One region of the Paenibacillus sp. J22P59 genome, then DNA from elsewhere that is predicted to be linked to it. Evidence: riboswitches for the same ligand, from Rfam matches in the RefSeq annotation. Region 1 holds a riboswitch; each other region holds the start of a gene.
What was found. A riboswitch is a leader RNA that binds a small molecule or an ion and turns the genes downstream of it on or off. The one in region 1 is predicted to bind cyclic di-AMP.
Positions count from the first base shown of each region.

Region 1 (6,361 bases):
TTTGAAGTAAGATACGTTCTCCGCATTGCCACAGAAGATACATGCAGGCTCATACTTTTTCAGCATGATGCGCTCACCATCAACATAAATCTCTAGAGCGTCTTTCTCTCCAATTCCAAGCGTCCGGCGCAATTCGATAGGAATAACAACGCGCCCCAGTTCATCAACTTTACGTACAATACCTGTAGATTTCATCATAATTATTATTTCCCCTCTCAGAAAGTCAATTCGTCACTATTCGACATAGTTCTTATTATTGTGTTTACTATAATACCAACCATTCCCATAATAGTCAACCGAATAATCGTCGGATGTAGCGGCGTATAAGGGAATTGACGTTACAGTTTGGTCATATTACTCTGTACTAGAATACAATAATTTCGACAAAGATGAAACTAAAATACGACACTATTCGACATTATACTAGATTTTTGTGTCGAAATAATGAACAAAAGGGGTTGAATTGGAGAATGTATCAACAATTGACAGAAGAAAAAGTGTTCAAAGATCCTGTTCACAAGTACATATATGTACAGGATCAAACCATCTGGGACTTGATTAATACAAAAGAATTCCAGCGATTGCGTCGAATTAGACAACTGGGAACCTCCTATTTAACCTTTCATGGAGCTGAGCATAGCCGATTCTCTCATTCACTTGGTGTATATGAAATTACGAGGAAGATAATTTCACAGTTTGAACGCAATAATTATCCCGGCTGGCCGCGAGAAGAACGAATGCTCGCTCTATGTGCGGCTTTGCTGCATGATGTTGGCCATGGTCCCTTCTCTCATTCCTTAGAACAGGTATTTGACACGCATCATGAGCAATGGACCTGTGCAATTCTGCTGGAGGACACGGAAGTCAATCGAGTTCTTCGGCAAGTGTCCGATGATTTCCCACAGCAAGTTGCGGCAGTTATCCGTAAAACATACCCCAATCCAATCGTCATCAGCTTGATCTCAAGTCAGTTGGATGCGGATCGAATGGACTATTTGTTAAGAGATGCTTACTTCACTGGTGTGAATTATGGCAACTTCGATTTGGAGCGCATACTGCGCGTGCTTCGTCCGATTCAAGGGAAGATCGTTGTTAAGGAAAGTGGAATGCATGCCATTGAGCATTATCTAATGTCCCGCTATCAGATGTATTGGCAGATTTACTTCCATCCTGTAACAAGAAGCTCGGAGATCATATTAAGGCAAATTTTCCGCAGGGCCAAAGAGCTTCATGAAAGCGGCTATGCGTTAGGATGGATGCCGACTCCAATTAAGCATCTTCTCAATAATACAATTACCGTGAATGAATATTTGAAGCTGGATGAAGCCTATGTTCAGGCTGCATTCATTCACTGGGCTGAAGAGGCTGATGCTCTCTTGTCAGATCTCTGCGACCGCTTCTTGAATCGCCGCTTATACAAATATATAACCATAGATGAACCAGACGACACTTTATTAGAAGAAGTGCAACGCCAGTTTGTTGAAATAGGCCTTAATCCAGACTATCATATGGAGATTGACTTTCCTTTCGACCAGCCCTATGACATCTATCGTCCCGATACCAAAAAAGGAGGGAAAGAGGAGAAGACACCTATTCTGTTGTTGGACGAGCAGGATAGATTTATTGAGATCTCGGCTAAATCCGACATCGTATCCTCTATAACTGGCCTGCATCAGGGACAATATCATTTGTATTATCCAGAGGAGCCTCTGGCAGCCGCTGCAGACCAATTAAGCAAGCCTGTTCGCGAGCTATTCAAACTATAAGCCTTATTATAGAAGGAGCATGACAAAATATGATCTCTTTATTCGACACACATACCCATCTCGATGCTTCACAATTCGACGAAGACCGTGCAGAAGTGATTGAAAGAGCAAGAGCTGCTGGTGTAGATTTAATGCTTAACATTGGGTTTAATCGCGAGACGATTCCATCGACAATAGCATTAGCCGAGCAGTATGAGTTTATCTATGCTGCTGTCGGCTGGCATCCTGTCGATAGCATTGATATGAGACCTGAGGATTTGGAATGGATCGAACAGCTTTGTTCACATGAAAAGGTTGTAGCAATAGGGGAAATTGGCTTGGATTATCATTGGGATACTTCTCCCAAGGACGTGCAGCAGCGTGTGTTCCGCGAGCAGATTCGCCTAGCCAAGCGCCTTAATAAACCGATTGTTATTCATAATCGGGATGCCCATGAGGATATTCTTCGACTATTAAAGGAGGAGAATGCTTCCGAGGTTGGAGGGGTCATGCACTGTTTTTCTGGCAGTCCTGAAACCGCTAAGCAATGTCTCGATATGAACTTCTATATTTCGTTCGGTGGACCGCTTACATTCAAGAACGCGAGGGTGCCAAAAGAGGTGCTTGCAACAGTTCCTTTGGATCGATTATTAATGGAAACAGACTCCCCTTATTTGGCCCCGCATCCATATAGAGGGAAGAGAAATGAGACCTCTTATGTATCCCTTGTGGCCGACATGGTAGCTGAAATTAAGGGGAAAACGAAGGAAGAAATTGCTGAAATCACCACCCAAAATGGTAAAAAATGTTTCCGAATTCAGTAAAATCGGTTGAAAAGCAGAGAAAACGAGACCTTTACGACGATAAAACTGATTTTTGCTTGGGAAATCGGCTAAATTTTCAGTGGTAATGCTGAAATTTCGTTAAAATCGTCTTTTATCTCATCTTTACAACTAGGCTCTGGTGAAGGTATGATTCATTTCAGAGCTTTAAATTTTTGTATTGGATTTCCAGTTTGCGCTTAATCTCCATTGCGGAGAGCGGGGGAACCAGGGCGACTATGTTGGGGGAGAATGTTACCTCACAACAAGACCATGATGAATTCTTCTAGGGGTGAATTTTGCGGCGATTGCCATGAGCATTCGATCCGTGATTAGGGCAGCTCTCTTGCCCGAACCCGACAGCTAACCTCGTAAGCGTGTTATAGAGAGCGATCACCCTCGTGCATCCACCAACCCTGAAGTCTAGCAGACCATTCGGGAAGCCACGATACAGATCCTCTGTCGACGGCTTCTTTTTATTTTCCGAATAACACGGAAATGGTCGACATAGGGTAGATTTAGGAGGTGGGGGGCGTAAGAATAGACTGGAGCGTGTTGATCACGCCAATATACTATAGTCACGTCAATGTATCATGTTACACTAGGCGGCGGGGCTATGAAGGAGGACCGATGAAGTGGGCATTATCCAAGCTAAGGAAACCCATGTGAAACGATCATCCAGCATGTCTTTCGCATTGCGATGGAAGCATGGAAACTTGCGTTTGATTCTTCTGAGTGCTACTATCTCAATCGCTATGACTTTCATGTTTTTGGTGTTGTTGTACGGATCGGCTGACAAAAGCGTATCCGTAGTGGTTAATGGACAAGAAACTATTGTGAAGACAAAACAATGGGTCCTGCAACGCCTACTGGATGAACAAGCTATTACAATTGGTCCGCATGATGAGGTCTCAGTTCCTCTGAATGCGTCCATCAAAGACGGAGACCGGATTGAGATTAATTTCGCGGTTCCAGTCGTTGTAAAAGCTGATGGCAAGACCTCAACGATGTACACGACAGAGAAAACAGTGCAAGCAGCGATCGATGATTTGAATATTTCGGTTCGCGATCAAGATAAGATATTGCCATCGTTGAGCACACTAGTCACGGAGGATATGACCTTATCCGTTATCCGCGTTGACAAAAAAGTGAGTGAGAAAGAGCGTACTACTCCGTTCTCGATCGTTAAGAAGGAAGATCCGACTCTGGAGACAGGCAAGGAGAAGTTGGTTCAGACCGGTAAAGAGGGCCTTGTCGTCGAGAATATAGAGAAGCATTATGAGAATGGTGTTCTTATATCAGAGACTGTCGTGAGCAAGGTGGTTGAAGCGAGAGCGGTCAATCAGGTTGTTGCAGTCGGAACGAAGAAGGCAGAGCCTAAGGTACAGGTGCTTTCCAACAAAAGTCCAAGCCTCATGAGCTATACTAAGAGAGGTGTTACGTTCAAAGCTAAGAAAGTATTGAGCAACTTCACTCTTACGGCCTATACAGCGGATCTGCGCTCCACAGGCAAAGGAAAAGATCACCCTGATTTCGGAATCACAGCTTCCGGTACACGTGTGACAGAGGGACGTACGATTGCAGTCGATCCTAAAGTCATTCCAATCGGTTGGTGGGTATATATCGAAGGCATCGGCTTCCGCAGAGCGGAGGATAAGGGCGGTGCAATCAAAGGCAACAAAATTGATGTGTACTTCGACAGTGCGAAGCAGGCAACCAATTTTGGCAGAAAGAAAGGGTTCACGGTATACGTACTTGGGCCAAATAAGCCGTCAGCAAGCTAGGCGAGATGACGGTATCGTATTTAGAAGCTAAATATGTCATGATAAGGAGAGGCACTGCCTCTTCTTTTTGTCTGTTCAGGGGCAGTAAACATTCATTAAACAAGAGATTACGGATATAGTAAATAGACGTTGTCATAGGAATGAAGGTTGCACTTTCTTTCGATGGAAAGGGATGTTTTTATTGATTAAGGAGATTATTGTTGTAGAAGGCAAAGATGATACGGTTGCCATTAAGCGAGCGGTTGAAGCAGATACCATTGAGACGAACGGTTCCGCTATAGGAGAGGACGTTCTTAGACGCATCCTGCTGGCTCAAGAGCGAAGAGGAGTTATCATATTCACAGACCCTGATCATGCTGGTGAGCGTATTCGCAAAATTGTTGCAGGCCGCGTTCCTGGCTGTAAGCATGCTTTTCTGCCGCAGGAGAAGGCTATGTATAAAGGTGATATCGGCATTGAGAACGCTGCGCCGGAGGCCATTCGCCAAGCCCTTGCCGAACTGCGTACAGAGACGCCAGAGGGTCTGGGGGAGATTACTTGGGATGACTTGATGGATGCTGGGCTTATTGTACATCCTGAGGCAGCAAACCGTCGTCTGCTGATGGGCAATCTGCTTGGCATTGGGTATGCCAATGGCAAGCAGTTCTATAAGCGTTGTACAAGCTTCCGAATCTCCCGTGAAGAGTTCTTGGAAGCGCTGGGCAAGATGGAAGAGGGATAGGAGTGGGGATAATGAGCGGGCAAGAACAGAATATGAAGGCAGTAGAGGTAGCGACGCCTAGAAGAACCAAAGAAATTGTCGCAAAGTATGGTTTTTCTTTCAAGAAGAGCTTAGGGCAAAATTTTCTTATTGATCAGAATATATTGCACAAAATTGTAGCAGCAGCCGATCTTAATGAAACGAAGGGCGCACTTGAGATTGGACCTGGTATTGGTGCATTGACTCAGCATCTCGCGTCTGCAGCCGCAAAGGTAACAGCTGTTGAGATTGATAACCGATTAATTCCGATCCTGCGTGATGTTCTTGAAGAGGAGAATAACGTAGAGGTCGTACATGGCGATATACTGAAGCTGGATCTAAAGCAGTTATTTGAAGAGCAATTCTCGGATGTATCTGGCGTAAGCGTAGTGGCGAATTTGCCTTATTATGTGACGACACCGATTCTGATGAAGCTGCTGGAGGAACGATTGCCTTTAGAAAATATTGTTGTTATGATCCAGAAGGAAGTAGCCGAGCGGATGGCAGCCAAGCCGGGCGGCAAAGAATATGGCAGTCTCAGTGTGGCTGTGCAGTATTATTGCGAGCCGAGTCTCGTATGTATCGTGCCGCATACGGTATTCATTCCGCAGCCGAATGTGGATTCTGCTGTTATTAAGCTTGCGCTTCGGGATAAGCCTCCCGTGGATGTGCCCGATGAGGACCACTTCTTCCGTATTGTTCAGGCGAGCTTTGCTCAGCGCCGCAAGACGCTTGCGAACAATCTGACTGCCTTAGTAGGCAAGGAAAATCGTGAGCAATTAACGGAATTGCTTCATAGCTGCGATATTGACCCTGTACGTCGCGGCGAGACGCTCTCGCTTGATGAATTCGCCAGAATCAGTCGGGCGTTTCTAGAGGCTGGCTGGAGGGGTTAAAAGAGAGACAGGCTGATGAAGCTGATCAAGGTTTATTTGAATCTACAAAGAAACCGTTCCTTTCGTAAATGGCAGGTATTACTTCCATTTTGCTAAGGGTCGGTTTCTTCTTGCTTTATAAAGGAAGAGGGATAAAGTTCTGCGCACATTCCGGGCGCTTCACCCATACGATGAACGAAGAGGTGATTTACCCATGGAGCAAGGGGACCTGGTCGTCCGCAAATCATATGGCGGTGATGTGCTGTTCCAAGTTGAAGCTGTTCAATCTCATCACGCCTTGCTTAGAGGCACGGACTACCGATTGCTTGCGGATGCGCCAATTCCTGATTTATCGGTTGTTCGAGACCCTGAATCGACAAAGGCAAAGCAGCAAGTG
Region 1 covers NZ_JBXENX010000019.1:51,828-58,188, reverse strand. The annotation lists gene AC50YO_RS23805 (AbrB/MazE/SpoVT family DNA-binding domain-containing protein) at 1-198, opposite strand, end outside; gene AC50YO_RS23800 (HD domain-containing protein) at 471-1,766, shown strand; gene AC50YO_RS23795 (TatD family hydrolase) at 1,796-2,569, shown strand; cyclic di-AMP (ydaO/yuaA leader) riboswitch at 2,754-2,959, shown strand; gene AC50YO_RS23790 (resuscitation-promoting factor) at 3,202-4,350, shown strand; gene rnmV (ribonuclease M5) at 4,532-5,071, shown strand; gene rsmA (16S rRNA (adenine(1518)-N(6)/adenine(1519)-N(6))-dimethyltransferase RsmA) at 5,083-5,985, shown strand; gene yabG (sporulation peptidase YabG) at 6,179-6,361, shown strand, end outside.

Region 2 (6,361 bases), on a different contig from region 1:
TACGAATAATTGAAACTCCGCAGGTCCGCCATCGCGAATAGCTTGGATCCATGCCTCGTCTTGAATCTCGCTCTCCTCCCTTCCCTATCTATAGACGGTGTATATCGCTTCTTCCCCTGCACTTGCAGCAAAAAATATTTTTTACGCTTATTGCTTACATTTATCCTGTCATAAAAAAGACTGGTGCAGTCAACGGCTTATACGCCGAGCCACACCAGTCCTTCCTTATCTATTACGCTACCTAATTAGGTCAATACCTAGCCTTCAAGCGCTTGCTTCAGCTCTTCAGGTGAATTGTTCCACCATTCCTCATTGTGGGCAATCAGCAGCTTGCGGAACGCAGCTTTCTCTTCAGGCCCAAGCTCACTTAAGTTGTAACGGCGCTTAAGCGCATGGTCCAGCTTATTCACATGATCCGCGAGAACCTTCCAGCCACGGCGCGCTTCTGTATCGATCAACATCTCACATGCTGTAGCACCTGCATATAGCGAGCCTTGCTCACCACGCTCGACGGCAACCCATACGATCCAGCATTGACGGCCATTCGGAGTATTAGCTTTGTCCGGGCTGAATTTGATGCCCCGCTCGACCTTGCTCTTCGCATGCATAGCACCGTCATCTATATAGGCGACGCCCTCGTCGATAATGACACAAGACACCGCGCTCAAATCAATCGTTCCCGCTCCAAACCCTTTATGCTGTTTATTGCTGACTACATTCAAAGCAATCGATTTCTTTTCCTTCTTAACCGGTTCTTCCGGCTGTCCTTGCTGATCCGTCATGGCTTTTCCACCTTCCCCATACATTAATTCCATTTTAGCTAATAATCTGCGAAAAGCAAACATATACATGCTGTAGATGCTTGTCAACGGGAGGGAAACGTTAAATGACTCCACGCCATGTCAAACGTTCATTGCTATTCTTGCTTACCGCCGTCCTGCTCGGCCTATCTATCCAGCAGGGCTTCGGCTACGCTTGGCAATCTCAATATACCTTCGCACTCGCCCCTGTCGCCAAAGCACAGCCCAAGCCAATACCGCAACAGACCCAATCGCCTGCTCCTTCTGCACCTGACACCTCCGCCTCAAACCCGCTGCCGCTCAGCAAAAGAGTCGTTGAGTACAACATCAACGTCACCTTGCGCAGCGACAATCGTTATTTGGACGGACAGCAAGCCGTTACATGGACTAATCCGGGGAAAAAAACGGTGTCCGAGCTCTATTTCCACCTGTATCCCAATGCCTTCCTCTCCGACAAAACAACCTTCATGCGTGAATCAGGAGGCAAGCTGCGTTCCGACAAGGCTATGGCAGACAGCCAAGGCCACATGAAGATGTTAACGCTCGAAACGCTTGAAGGAGAAAGCCTACTGCCAAGGCTTCATTACATTCAACCCGATGACGGCAATTCCAATGATTTTACGCTGGCCAAGCTCAAGCTGCCTGAACCAGTGGCTCCTGGCAAATCGGTCACGCTGAAGATGGGCTTCGAAGTCAAGCTGCCTCAAGTATTTGCGCGTATGGGCTACTCTAATCAATTCGTCATGGCTGGACAATGGTTTCCCAAGCTTGCTGTCTATGAAACGGCAGGCACACGCGGCCGCACGGCTGAGGGCTGGAACATTCATCAATACCATGGCAACTCCGAGTTCTACAGCGATTTCGGCATCTACTCCGTGCGCATAGAGGTTCCAGAGGCATTCACTGTGGCAGGAACAGGCATCCAGACCAAAAGAACGGACAACCCTGACAATGGAACAACTATTCATCAATTCTACGCGGAGGATGTCCATGATTTCGCATGGTCTGCCTCGCCCAACTTCATCTATGAGGAAGATACGCTATCGGCGAAGAATATTCCTGGAGTGCGCATCAAGCTGTATCTCGATCCCGCTCATGCCGAGCTTAAGGATCGCTACATGCATGCTGCCAAGTCTGCTCTGACCAAATATTCACAGTGGTATGGAGAATACCCGTACAGCACGCTATCTATTATCGTGCCGCCCAAAGGAGCGAACGGTGCAGGAGGCATGGAATATCCGACACTCGTAACCGCGTTCGCCGCAGAATCAGACAACCCCGGCTATGGTCTGGAACGAACCGTCGTACATGAGATTGGTCACCAATATTGGTATGGCATGGTCGCCTCTAATGAGTTCGAGGAAGCTTGGCTCGACGAAGGCTTCACCTCCTACGCGGAGGATCGTGTAATGGAAAGCGAATATGGGGTGGAACCGAACCTGCGCCTCGAATCAAGCTATATTACATCTCCTGCTCCCTTGAAGCAGCCCTCTTGGGCTTATCGTGACCATATTCATTATGCAGAGAATGTGTACATGCGTGCCAAGCTTGTGCTGCTCGGTATCGAGAATCAGGTCGGAGACAAAACGATGCAAAAAATTATGCGCACTTATTTTCAGAAATATAAATTCAAGCATCCCACAAGCGGCGACTTTCAAAGAGTAGTAGAGCAAGTAACTAAGCAGAAGTGGCATGATTATTTCAGTGAATACGTCTATAACAACCGCATGGCAGATTTCTCCGTGGAATCCATTGAGATTCGCAAAGTCGAGCAAGATGGACAACTGCAATATGAATCCCTCGTGCTTATTAAGAAAAATGGCGGGAATAACGGTCCGATTCCGCTTGTTATGAAATTCAAAGACGGCATGACCGTGCCTAAGACATGGGAAGCCGAGGAGGCACATGTCCAATATAAGGTCGTTCATAGCGCACCGTTGGAATGGGTTGCCTTGGATCCGCAGCACAGCAATGTACTAGATAACAAGTACTATAACAACTTTATGAAAGCCGAACTGTCAGAAGCGGCCCGTACAAGATGGAGCATGGGCGTTGCCAAAATGATCGAGGGATTGCTTGGGACACTAAGCTGGTAAGGAAAGGAGGAGAGGCAATGAAAGGCCATATCATACAAGGCTGGAGACTGGCTATCAAGCATTTCTATATCGTTATCCTATTGTTTCTGTATCAGCTGCTCTGGGGTTTCTTCTTATATCGCTTCGTAGACTCGGTCATATCGCCGCTGCTCAGGCGTTTCCCAGACAGCTCTCCCTACGGTTCATCCGTACAGCTCTTCATGCATGAAGCCCAGTTCCAGCTGACTAAGACGGATCTGAGCACACCATACCTATGGATGCTTGGAGGGCTGTTTGCTGCCCGAATGCTGCTCACTCCACTTTTCAATGCAGGTCTGTTCTACTCCCTTCATCATGCAAATGATCATAAAGGTACACAATTCCTGCAAGGCATACGTAAGGCGTGGAAGCCGGTTACGCTATTATACTGGGCAGAGATGCTGCTTGCATTGGCACCAGCATGGTGGCTGCTCCCGCGAGCTGTGAAGGGAATCCTCCATAGCTCCTCTCCCGGAGAGCTATTACAACACACGCTGCCGTTAGCCGCAGGGTGGCTGCTCTGGGGGATTCTGCTCCATCTGCTCTTCTTGTCGATGGCCTTTGGCATTATTACTCGCAGCGGAACTCTGCATGCGCTGTGGAAGGCTCTTCGCCATCTGATTCCTTATGCAGGCTTAACCTTCGCTATGTGGGGAATCGGTGCAGGCATTAACCTATTTGTAAGCGGCATCTCGCTTGTATGGGCCGGCCTGCTGGCCTTAATTCTCCACCAGAGCTTCCATCTCATCCGAACTATGATGAAGGTGTGGACCGTTGCTGCCCAGTACGATTGCCTGCAATCCAAAGAAAGTTAATGTGAGGCACGAAAAAAAACGGCTCGTAGCTTGCAGTTCCACTGTTGGAACTGCAAGCTACGAGCCGTTTTGATATATCCCCAGACTATCGTCCCTATAAAAAAACAACATATTTCTCTTAAACTCCACATAAATAAAAGTTATTAGCATTTGCACGCCTCTAATTTATATAAAATAAGCAGAAAACACGAATATACGCGCTCAATAGCCAAAACATTACATGAGAATTATTAGAATTTGCCAATTGAAGGAGGAGATACGTGGAAAAAAACGAATAGTTAGCAGGTACATAAAAAACTTGCCAAATTCCTTGTACTGGAAACGGGGGAACCACCTCTGGGTGAATTGATTTCGACGTCCGACTTGATCGGCGCCTGAGAAATCATAGGGATCCTTCAACCGAACCCCACAGCTAACCTCGTCGGCAATTGGAAGGAGCTCCACCATTTTGAAAAAAGTTACCGCACTACTACTGGGACTCGTGTTAATGCTTGCCTTTCAAGCAGGCAGCGCTTTCGCGGATTCCAAAATGAACGGCATCATCGATGAGTTAATCGGCACTCCGTACCAAAGCGGCGGAACGTCGACGAAAGGCTTTGATTGCTCTGGATTCACGAGCTATGTATTCGATAAGATGGGAATTGAACTTCCCCGTACATCCGGCTCACAATCAAAGGCAGGAAAAGCGGTCGCTAAGAGCGATCTCGTTGCTGGAGACCTTGTATTCTTCAACACGAACGGTAAAGGTGTATCCCATGTCGGCATCTATGTAGGAGATGGCAAATTTGCACATTCCTCGTCCAGCAAGGGCGTTGTAATTAGCAAGCTGAGCGATTCCTATTATGAGAATCGGTACGTGAACGCTCGTCGCGTTATGAACACTACTACGTTTGAAAAATATGCTGACGAAGAATAAGCTTATCACCACTTCCTGGCCGAAGTGATTATGGGTCTTATTCAGCAGAGCCGCAGTTATTTGTCTCTTGGACAAATCGCTTGCGGCTTTTCTGTTTTTATAATCTTAAGGAGGACCGCTTGCTATGTACTTATTTATTCACCGCAAAGACCTGCGTTCAAACGATATGCGAGCATTTAATTATATTCATAAGCATCATCATACGGGCATTCATCTGCTTGTCCTTGATCCATCCCTAATTAGCGATGAGCGATTGAACAGCCATAGCGGACGCAACTTCATTGCTCAAGCGGCGACACTTCTGCGGGCCTATTCATCAGTGGGCAAGCAGCTTCATATTCTATACGGCAATCCTGCTCAAATTGTTGCAGCCCTCCTGCAGAAGTATCCGATCGAAGAGGTTATCGTCCATGCGGATTACACCCCTTATGCCCGAGAACGAGATAAAGGAATCCAACTAGCTTGCTCAGCAGCCCGAATCAGATGGATGCCGCTGGCAGATTCCTCTCTGATCGACCTCGAAGCGTTCCAGACCTTTACTAGGAGAACAGAGCCCTACAAAGTATTCACGCCTTTTTATCGGATGTGGAGCTCCTATATGCTTCAGTATTATACGCCTTCAGGAAGTGCTTCTCTTACAGACTTAACAACCGTTACACAATTGCACAGCAGCATCACTGTGCGATACACCCTGCCAAGCGAGATAACTGCCGTCTTAAGCGCCTCTTCCAGTACATGTGATCTTTATTCAACTGTGACCGATCAGTTAGAGCTGTTCAGTAGAGAGCGATTGTCCTCTTATGTGGACGAACGGGATCACTACGCGGTCAATCGGACGAGTGAATTATCCCGCTTCTTGAACACAGGAGCCCTATCGGCACGACAAGCGTATGAATGGTGCCTGGGACTACCCGGCTCAGAAGCGTGGATTAGACAGCTTGCCTGGCGTGATTTTTACATCTATCAAGCGATGTACAATGAGCATTACTTTTCTTATGAGAGTACACTAGACTTATCCCTTTTATCTGATGAGCACTTTGAGGCTTGGGCTGCCGGGAGAACCGGAATTCCAATTATAGATGCGGCGATGACCCAATTGAATCATACGGGACAGCTGCCCAATCGGCTCCGCATGGTCACAGCCATGTTCTTGACTAAGAACCTGCTCTGTCCGTTCACCCTTGGAGAAAGCTATTTCCGCCTTCACCTAAGCGACTATGACAATACACTGAATCGGGGTGGATGGTTATGGAGCTCTTCCTTAGGATATGATGCCGCACCCTACTTCCGGATTATGAATCCCTTAACGCAATCCCGGACGCATGATCCAAGCGGAGCCTATATCCGCCAATGGCTTCCTCAGCTTGCTCACTTGTCCGATAAGGAAATCCATGAGCCGCAGCCGGGAGCTATCGTTGATCTAAAAGCTTCACGCAGCAGAGCTATTGCGATTTATAAGATTCTATTAGGCTAATCAGACTAACTAGCTACTTGCTGGTCTTGGCGACACCCTAGTACCAGCACTTCATCCAAGGCAAGTTAATATATACTTATAGAATGGACTAACCTTACAATAGGAGTTGGTGAACGGCATGTCCGATTCTTTTCAAGCCTTTTCTCATTATAAACTTTCTGCATCCGAAATGATTCTATTGCCCCTTAGCGTTGAGCATGCGCAAGCGCTATGCACTTGGCGGTATGAGCCGCCTTATGACT
Region 2 covers NZ_JBXENX010000018.1:35,625-41,985, forward strand. The annotation lists gene AC50YO_RS23300 (RNA polymerase sigma factor) at 1-66, opposite strand, end outside; gene AC50YO_RS23305 (YwhD family protein) at 258-782, opposite strand; gene AC50YO_RS23310 (M1 family aminopeptidase) at 887-2,896, shown strand; gene AC50YO_RS23315 (hypothetical protein) at 2,914-3,729, shown strand; cyclic di-AMP (ydaO/yuaA leader) riboswitch at 4,019-4,171, shown strand; gene AC50YO_RS23320 (C40 family peptidase) at 4,175-4,645, shown strand; gene AC50YO_RS23325 (cryptochrome/photolyase family protein) at 4,770-6,119, shown strand; gene AC50YO_RS23330 (GNAT family N-acetyltransferase) at 6,238-6,361, shown strand, end outside.
Region 2: it holds a riboswitch for cyclic di-AMP, as region 1 does, so the genes downstream of both, AC50YO_RS23320 (C40 family peptidase) here and AC50YO_RS23790 (resuscitation-promoting factor) in region 1, are expected to answer to the same signal.

Region 3 (6,361 bases), on a different contig from region 1:
TCTTCTGTTAGCTGGTTGGTGTCTAGAACAAAGATAAGTAGAAGGTAGAATGTCGCAATAATAGCTGTGTACAGCAAAGATCAGCAGTAACGTTAGTAACGGAATCCGCGAATAAACGTTGGAGCTGGTTAGGATCGTCAGGAGTTGTGGACCACAGGAATGGAATTGTGCTGATGCTGCCGATATAGTGGGATAAAGCAGCACTCCAAGCGCTCCAATCGGCGGGCAGGTCTGTTACTTGGAGGAATAGTTCGCTTCGTCCAAAGCCCTGATTTGTCGTTATACGCATACAAATTTTATAGCCTGTGTCTCCTGTAATAGCTGGTTCCGGGATAATAAAAAGCTCAATTCTTTTTACGATTAGTTCAGGGGGAAGCTCGGCATTAGGTAATGGATCGGCACCTTGTACAATAATCATCTTAATCTCTCCTCGTATTCGCTTACGGAGTTAGCTGACGGATTCGGGATAGAGAGCTCCCTACAGGCATAATGCAGACCCGATTCACCCCTTGCGTTCATAATAACCGTTAATAGGTTCATAATACACGCGATGGTTCCCCCGCTTCTTAGCAAGAATTCAGCGATTGCAGATTAGCCTTTTTCGGCTTGGCGTCTATGTTATACTCGGTACCGTTTTTTGTAAAACGAAGCTTTTCTGTTTAAAGCCTTATTCCTGTCAAAAGTAAATAGCAAGACTGATTTAGGCTATATAATCATGGTTTTTCACGAAAATACTCTCTTATGCTCGGCTATTAAGATACAAGCGATAATAGGTCTGAATTTCATGCAGGCGAGAGCGGATGCCACTTCGTATAAATTTCGTAAACTGAAGAAATAGAGAGATATACGTTGATTGGTGAAGATGGAGTGGATTGAAAGCGCTATTCTTAAGTCTTTATCCTTGTTTTTCGGTCTATTCGGTTCCTGCCATCGCTTTACACAATAGGAAGGCAGGGAGTATGATTCGATTCAGAGTTATAAAAAAGTTTCCAGAACTGTATCGCTGAGTTTCCGTTGACAAGACGGGAAACGGGGGAACCAAGCAATTGCGGGATCTTCTTCAACAAGAGACCCGCTGTGCATTCGCGTCATTGCGCTATTCGATGTGAGAGTCGGATCGCAATGACGCAGGGGTGAATCTTTGGCCGAAGGCATTCGGTTACAAAGTAGGGCGACTCTCACCGCCCGAATCCGACAGCTAACCTCGTAAGCGTAGATCGAGAGAGGGATGATGAAGCTTGTGATCGATTAATTCGACCACAGCGGCATAAGCCTCTGTGGTTTTTTGCGGCCCAAAATGGAAAATGCAGCTGTTGCCGCACAGCAAGTACAATTGAAACGCTGAGTCCCGCATGACGGGAACGGGGGAACCAACGAGCAATAACGGCAATCAGAATGCCGCAAATGCTCATGGGGTGAATCGCGAGGCTTTGCAGCCAAGCGTAGGGCGACTCTCAAGCCCGAATCCGACAGCTAACCTCGTAAGCGTATTTTGAGAGAGGCGACAATCGTCGCGAGCCGACCCTTCATGGAATGTTCTTTCTCCATGACCGAAGAAGCCGCGGGAGAGCACCTCTGCTCCCGTAGGCTTCTTTTTTGTTGTCTTTTTCTCCTGCTATATGGGTTTACAGGAGGAAAATGAGATGGAACAAGAGCATATTCTCGTAGCTGGCATGAACGAAGCTACGCTTTCTTTTATCCGACAGCTTATGTTTAAGCAGCTGCCTTTTATCGTGCTAACGAATAACAAGCAGGAGGAGCTACGCTTCAAACGAGCAGGCGTTATGAGCGTTATTCGGCTCAATACGAATGATCGCAGCAGTTGGGAGCTGCCATCAGCTGCGATAGCGGAGGTATTCATTTTCGAGAGCAGCCTGGCGTTAAGTTGCAGATACGTTCAATGCTGCAGGCAATGGACCTCCAAGCCGCTATATATCATTACACAAAATTGGAACCCACGAGCCATATACAAAGGGCTGGGTGCGAACCACATTATTTATACACGAGCGTCGGAGGTTGGATTTTTGTTGCGTGATCGGGAGCCGGAGCATCATTCGGCTGAGTGATTAGAGCAGGAAGAAGCCTGCAACCCATCCCTAGGAGGAATGAAAAATGCTGGACATATATATGGCGGGAATCGTTATCGTTTTAACTCTGCTCATGATTGGATTAGGCCGGTGGGCATCCACAACGATAGAAGAGGGAAGTGAATCCAAATGATATGGGCGTTAGTCATCCTAATAGCAGCTTTGTTCGTCTACTTAACTTATGTGCTCATTCATCCAGAAAAGTTCTAGTGCTTATACCTAAGGAGGAATTCCATTGACGATGTTCGCATTTTTATCCATCGCATTTACTTTAATGCTGGCGCTGCTGCTAGCCAAGCCGACAGGCTTGTACGTAGCGAAGGTATTTCAATATGACAAGACAAGATTGGACAACATATTTGCTCCTGTTGAGAGGCTGATATTCTCTGCTTCAGGCATACGCCGGGATAATCAGACTTGGAAGCAATATGCAGCCGCTGTTGTGATTTCGAATGCGGTTATGATTGGTATCGTGTATTTGATCTTCCGTACGCAAGCCTGGCTGCCTTTGAATCCAAGCGGCATTGCCAATATGGAACCAACACTTGCCTTCAATACGGCAATCAGTTTCATGGCTAATACGAACTTGCAGCATTACAGCGGGGAGAGCGGGTTATCATATCTATCTCAAATGATCGCAATCGTGTTCATGATGTTTACCTCTCCTGCGACTGGTCTTGCGATCGTTATCGCTTTTATAAGAGGGCTTGCAGGAAAGCCGCTGGGCAACTTCTTCGTCGACATGGTGCGGGGGATTACGCGGATCTTTCTTCCCATTGCATTTGTTGCTGCCCTGCTGTTCATCGCGCTTGGCACGCCGCAGACGCTGGAGCCTACAGTTACAGCGACTACCCTGGAAGGGGCATCGCAGGACATTGCTCGCGGACCGGTAGCTTCTTTCTTAGCAATCAAGGAGCTTGGCAATAACGGCGGCGGATTTTTTGGCGTCAACTCGGCTCATCCTTTTGAGAATACCGGCGGCTTAAGCAATTTGCTCCAAATGCTGCTTATGCTGCTGCTAACGACTGCACTGCCCTTCACTTATGGAAAAATGGTCGGCAATGCGAAGCAGGGGCGCGTTCTCTTCGTCTCCATGGCGATGCTGTTCATCGTGATGCTAGGCACTTCTCTAACCAGTGAATTTGCCGGGAATCCAGCCCTTAATGCACTTGGCATTCAAGCGGATCAGGGATCCATGGAAGGAAAAGAGGTACGGCTGGGAACGGCGGCATCCTCCCTCTATTCGGTTGTGACGACCGCTTCGGAGACCGGGGCAGTCAATACGATGCACGATACCTTGACCCCGATTGCAGGAATGGTTACGCTCGCCAATATGATGCTTAATACCGTATTCGGGGGCGTAGGCGTAGGCTTGCTGAACGTGCTGCTGTATGCCATTATCGCTGTTTTCTTATCGGGTCTAATGGTCGGGCGGACACCAGAGTTTCTGGGCAAAAAAATCGAAGGCCGAGAAATGAAGCTCATTGCCGTTGCGCTGCTCATTCAGCCTTTTCTTATTCTCGCACCAACGGCACTTGCTCTAGCAACACAATCGGGGACCATATCGAATCCTGGTTTCCATGGGCTGTCGCAGGTATTATATGAATTCACCTCTTCCGCAGCTAATAATGGCTCAGGATTCGAGGGCTTGGGTGATGCCACACCTTTCTGGAATATATCAACGGGGATTGTCATGTTCCTTGGCAGATATGCTTCTGTCATTCTTCTGCTGGCGGTAGTAGGTTCATTAGCTGCGAAGAAGACGGTACCAGAGACAACAGGAACCTTCCGTACAGACAATGCACTGTTCGCATGTGTCTTCCTCGGAACCGTGCTGATCGTCGGGGCGCTAACGTTCTTTCCTGCCCTTGTGCTTGGACCGATTGCAGAGCATCTTACCTTAAAGCCATAGAACCTGGATAACAATGGAGGAATCAGGCATGAACCAGAAAAAATCAGCAGTCGACCGTTCAATCCTTAATCAGGCGTTGAAGCAGGCCTTTATAAAATTAGATCCGAGAAAGATGATTCGCAATCCGATTATGTTCGTCGTTGAAGTGGGATTTTTCGTAACCCTCTTGCTAGTCTTTATACCGGATGCGTTCGGGAATGCCAGCTCTACAGGATTTAATCTTGCCGTTGCCCTTATATTGCTCATAACGATTCTATTCGCTAACTTCGCTGAAGCTTTGGCGGAGGGACGAGGCAAGGCACAGGCGGATTCATTGAAAAAGACGAAAAAAGATATTATGGCCAATAAAATCGTTGGCTCTACTGTGAAGCAAGTTTCTTCTTCGGAGCTGAGAAAGGGAGATATCGTAGTTGTCGCTTCGGGGGAGATGATTCCCGGAGATGGCGAAGTGATCGAAGGTCTCGCATCTGTTGACGAATCTGCAATTACGGGTGAATCAGCCTCTGTGATCAAGGAAGCAGGAGGGGATTTCAGCTCCGTTACAGGAGGGACGATGGTCGTCAGCGATCAGATTAAAGTACGCATTACGAGCGATCCGGGCGAGTCCTTCCTCGATCGCATGATCTCGCTCGTCGAGGGGGCCAAGCGGCAGAAAACCCCTAATGAAATTGCATTGAATACGGTACTGACAAGTCTTACGATCATCTTCCTGCTTGTTGTCGTAACGCTGCCCTTTTTTGCGAGCTATTTGGATATCCAATTAGAAATCCCTGTTCTTGTCGCCTTGCTTGTCTGCTTGATACCAACAACAATCGGAGGATTATTGTCGGCGATTGGCATTGCAGGGATGGACAGAGTCACGCAATTCAATGTGCTGGCGATGTCGGGGAAAGCGGTTGAAGCATCGGGAGATATTAATACGATTATTCTCGACAAGACCGGAACAATTACCTACGGGAATCGGATGGCTAGTGAGTTCTTTTCTGTAAGCTCTGAGCACACCGTTCCAGATGTAGCCGCGTGGGCGGCAATCAGCTCGATGCAGGATGAGACGCCAGAAGGCAGGTCCATTCTGGAGCTAATGAAGAAGCAGGGCTTCACCTATGATACAAGTCTGGCGGATGGTGCGGAATATATCGAGTTCAAAGCAGAGACGCGAATGAGCGGCATGGACTTAAAGGATGGACGCAAGGTGCGTAAAGGCGCTGTAGATTCTGTGAAAAAGTGGGTCATCGCACAAGGCGGCACCATCCCAAGCAAGCTGGATACGAACAGCGATGCGATTGCATCGGCGGGCGGAACGCCCCTTGCGGTTGCTGTAGATAATGTGATCTATGGACTTATTTATTTGAAGGATACCGTCAAGCCGGGCATGAGGGAACGCTTCGAGCAGATGAGGCAAATGGGCATTAAAACGATTATGTGTACTGGGGATAACCCATTGACGGCAGCTACAATTGCAAGGGAAGCGGGCGTCGATGATTTCATCGCCGAAAGCAAGCCAGAGGATAAGATCGCTGTCATTAAGCGTGAACAAGCAGAAGGAAAGCTGGTGGCGATGACAGGCGACGGGACGAATGACGCCCCAGCCCTTGCGCAAGCTGATGTAGGCATAGCGATGAACAGCGGCACGGTAGCAGCTAAGGAAGCGGCTAACATGATTGATCTTGATTCTGATCCGTCCAAGATTATCGAAGTGGTCGCGATCGGCAAGCAGCTATTGATGACTCGAGGAGCCTTGACTACCTTCAGTATTGCCAATGATATCGCCAAATATTTTGCTATTATCCCTGCAATGTTCATGCTGGCTATTCCAGAGATGGAGGCCCTAAATATTATGAAGCTGAATTCACCGATGTCGGCTATTCTATCAGCCCTTATATTCAATGCGGTTATTATCCCGCTGCTCATTCCTCTCGCAATGAAAGGGGTTGCCTACAAGCCAATGAGCTCCTCACTGCTGCTTCAACGCAACTTATTGATTTATGGCTTGGGTGGTGTAATTGCTCCATTCGCAGCAATTAAGCTGATTGATATGATCGTTCAAATATGGGTGTAGAGGGAGTGCAAGAGCTATGTTAAAAGGGATTGCTGCAATGATTACAACAACGATTCGAACCAGTCTCGTAGTTATCCTGCTATGCGGGGTGGTCTATCACTTGGTTGTAACGGGAATTGCTCAGGCTGTGATGCCTAATAAAGCAGATGGCAGCTTGGTCTACAATGCCAATAAGGAGCTGATTGGTTCGGAGCTGATCGGTCAGTCCTTCACAGATCCGAATCTGTTCCATGGGCGGGTATCGAGCATCGACTATAATGCCGTTTCATCAGGAACGCCCAACTATGCACCGTCCAATCCTGA
Region 3 covers NZ_JBXENX010000009.1:310,639-316,999, reverse strand. The annotation lists gene AC50YO_RS17825 (hypothetical protein) at 23-418, opposite strand; cyclic di-AMP (ydaO/yuaA leader) riboswitch at 423-593, opposite strand; cyclic di-AMP (ydaO/yuaA leader) riboswitch at 992-1,229, shown strand; cyclic di-AMP (ydaO/yuaA leader) riboswitch at 1,330-1,504, shown strand; gene AC50YO_RS17820 (hypothetical protein) at 1,644-2,066, shown strand; gene kdpF (K(+)-transporting ATPase subunit F) at 2,217-2,297, shown strand; gene kdpA (potassium-transporting ATPase subunit KdpA) at 2,329-3,999, shown strand; gene kdpB (potassium-transporting ATPase subunit KdpB) at 4,028-6,058, shown strand; gene kdpC (potassium-transporting ATPase subunit KdpC) at 6,075-6,361, shown strand, end outside.
Region 3: it holds a riboswitch for cyclic di-AMP, as region 1 does, so the genes downstream of both, AC50YO_RS17820 (hypothetical protein) here and AC50YO_RS23790 (resuscitation-promoting factor) in region 1, are expected to answer to the same signal.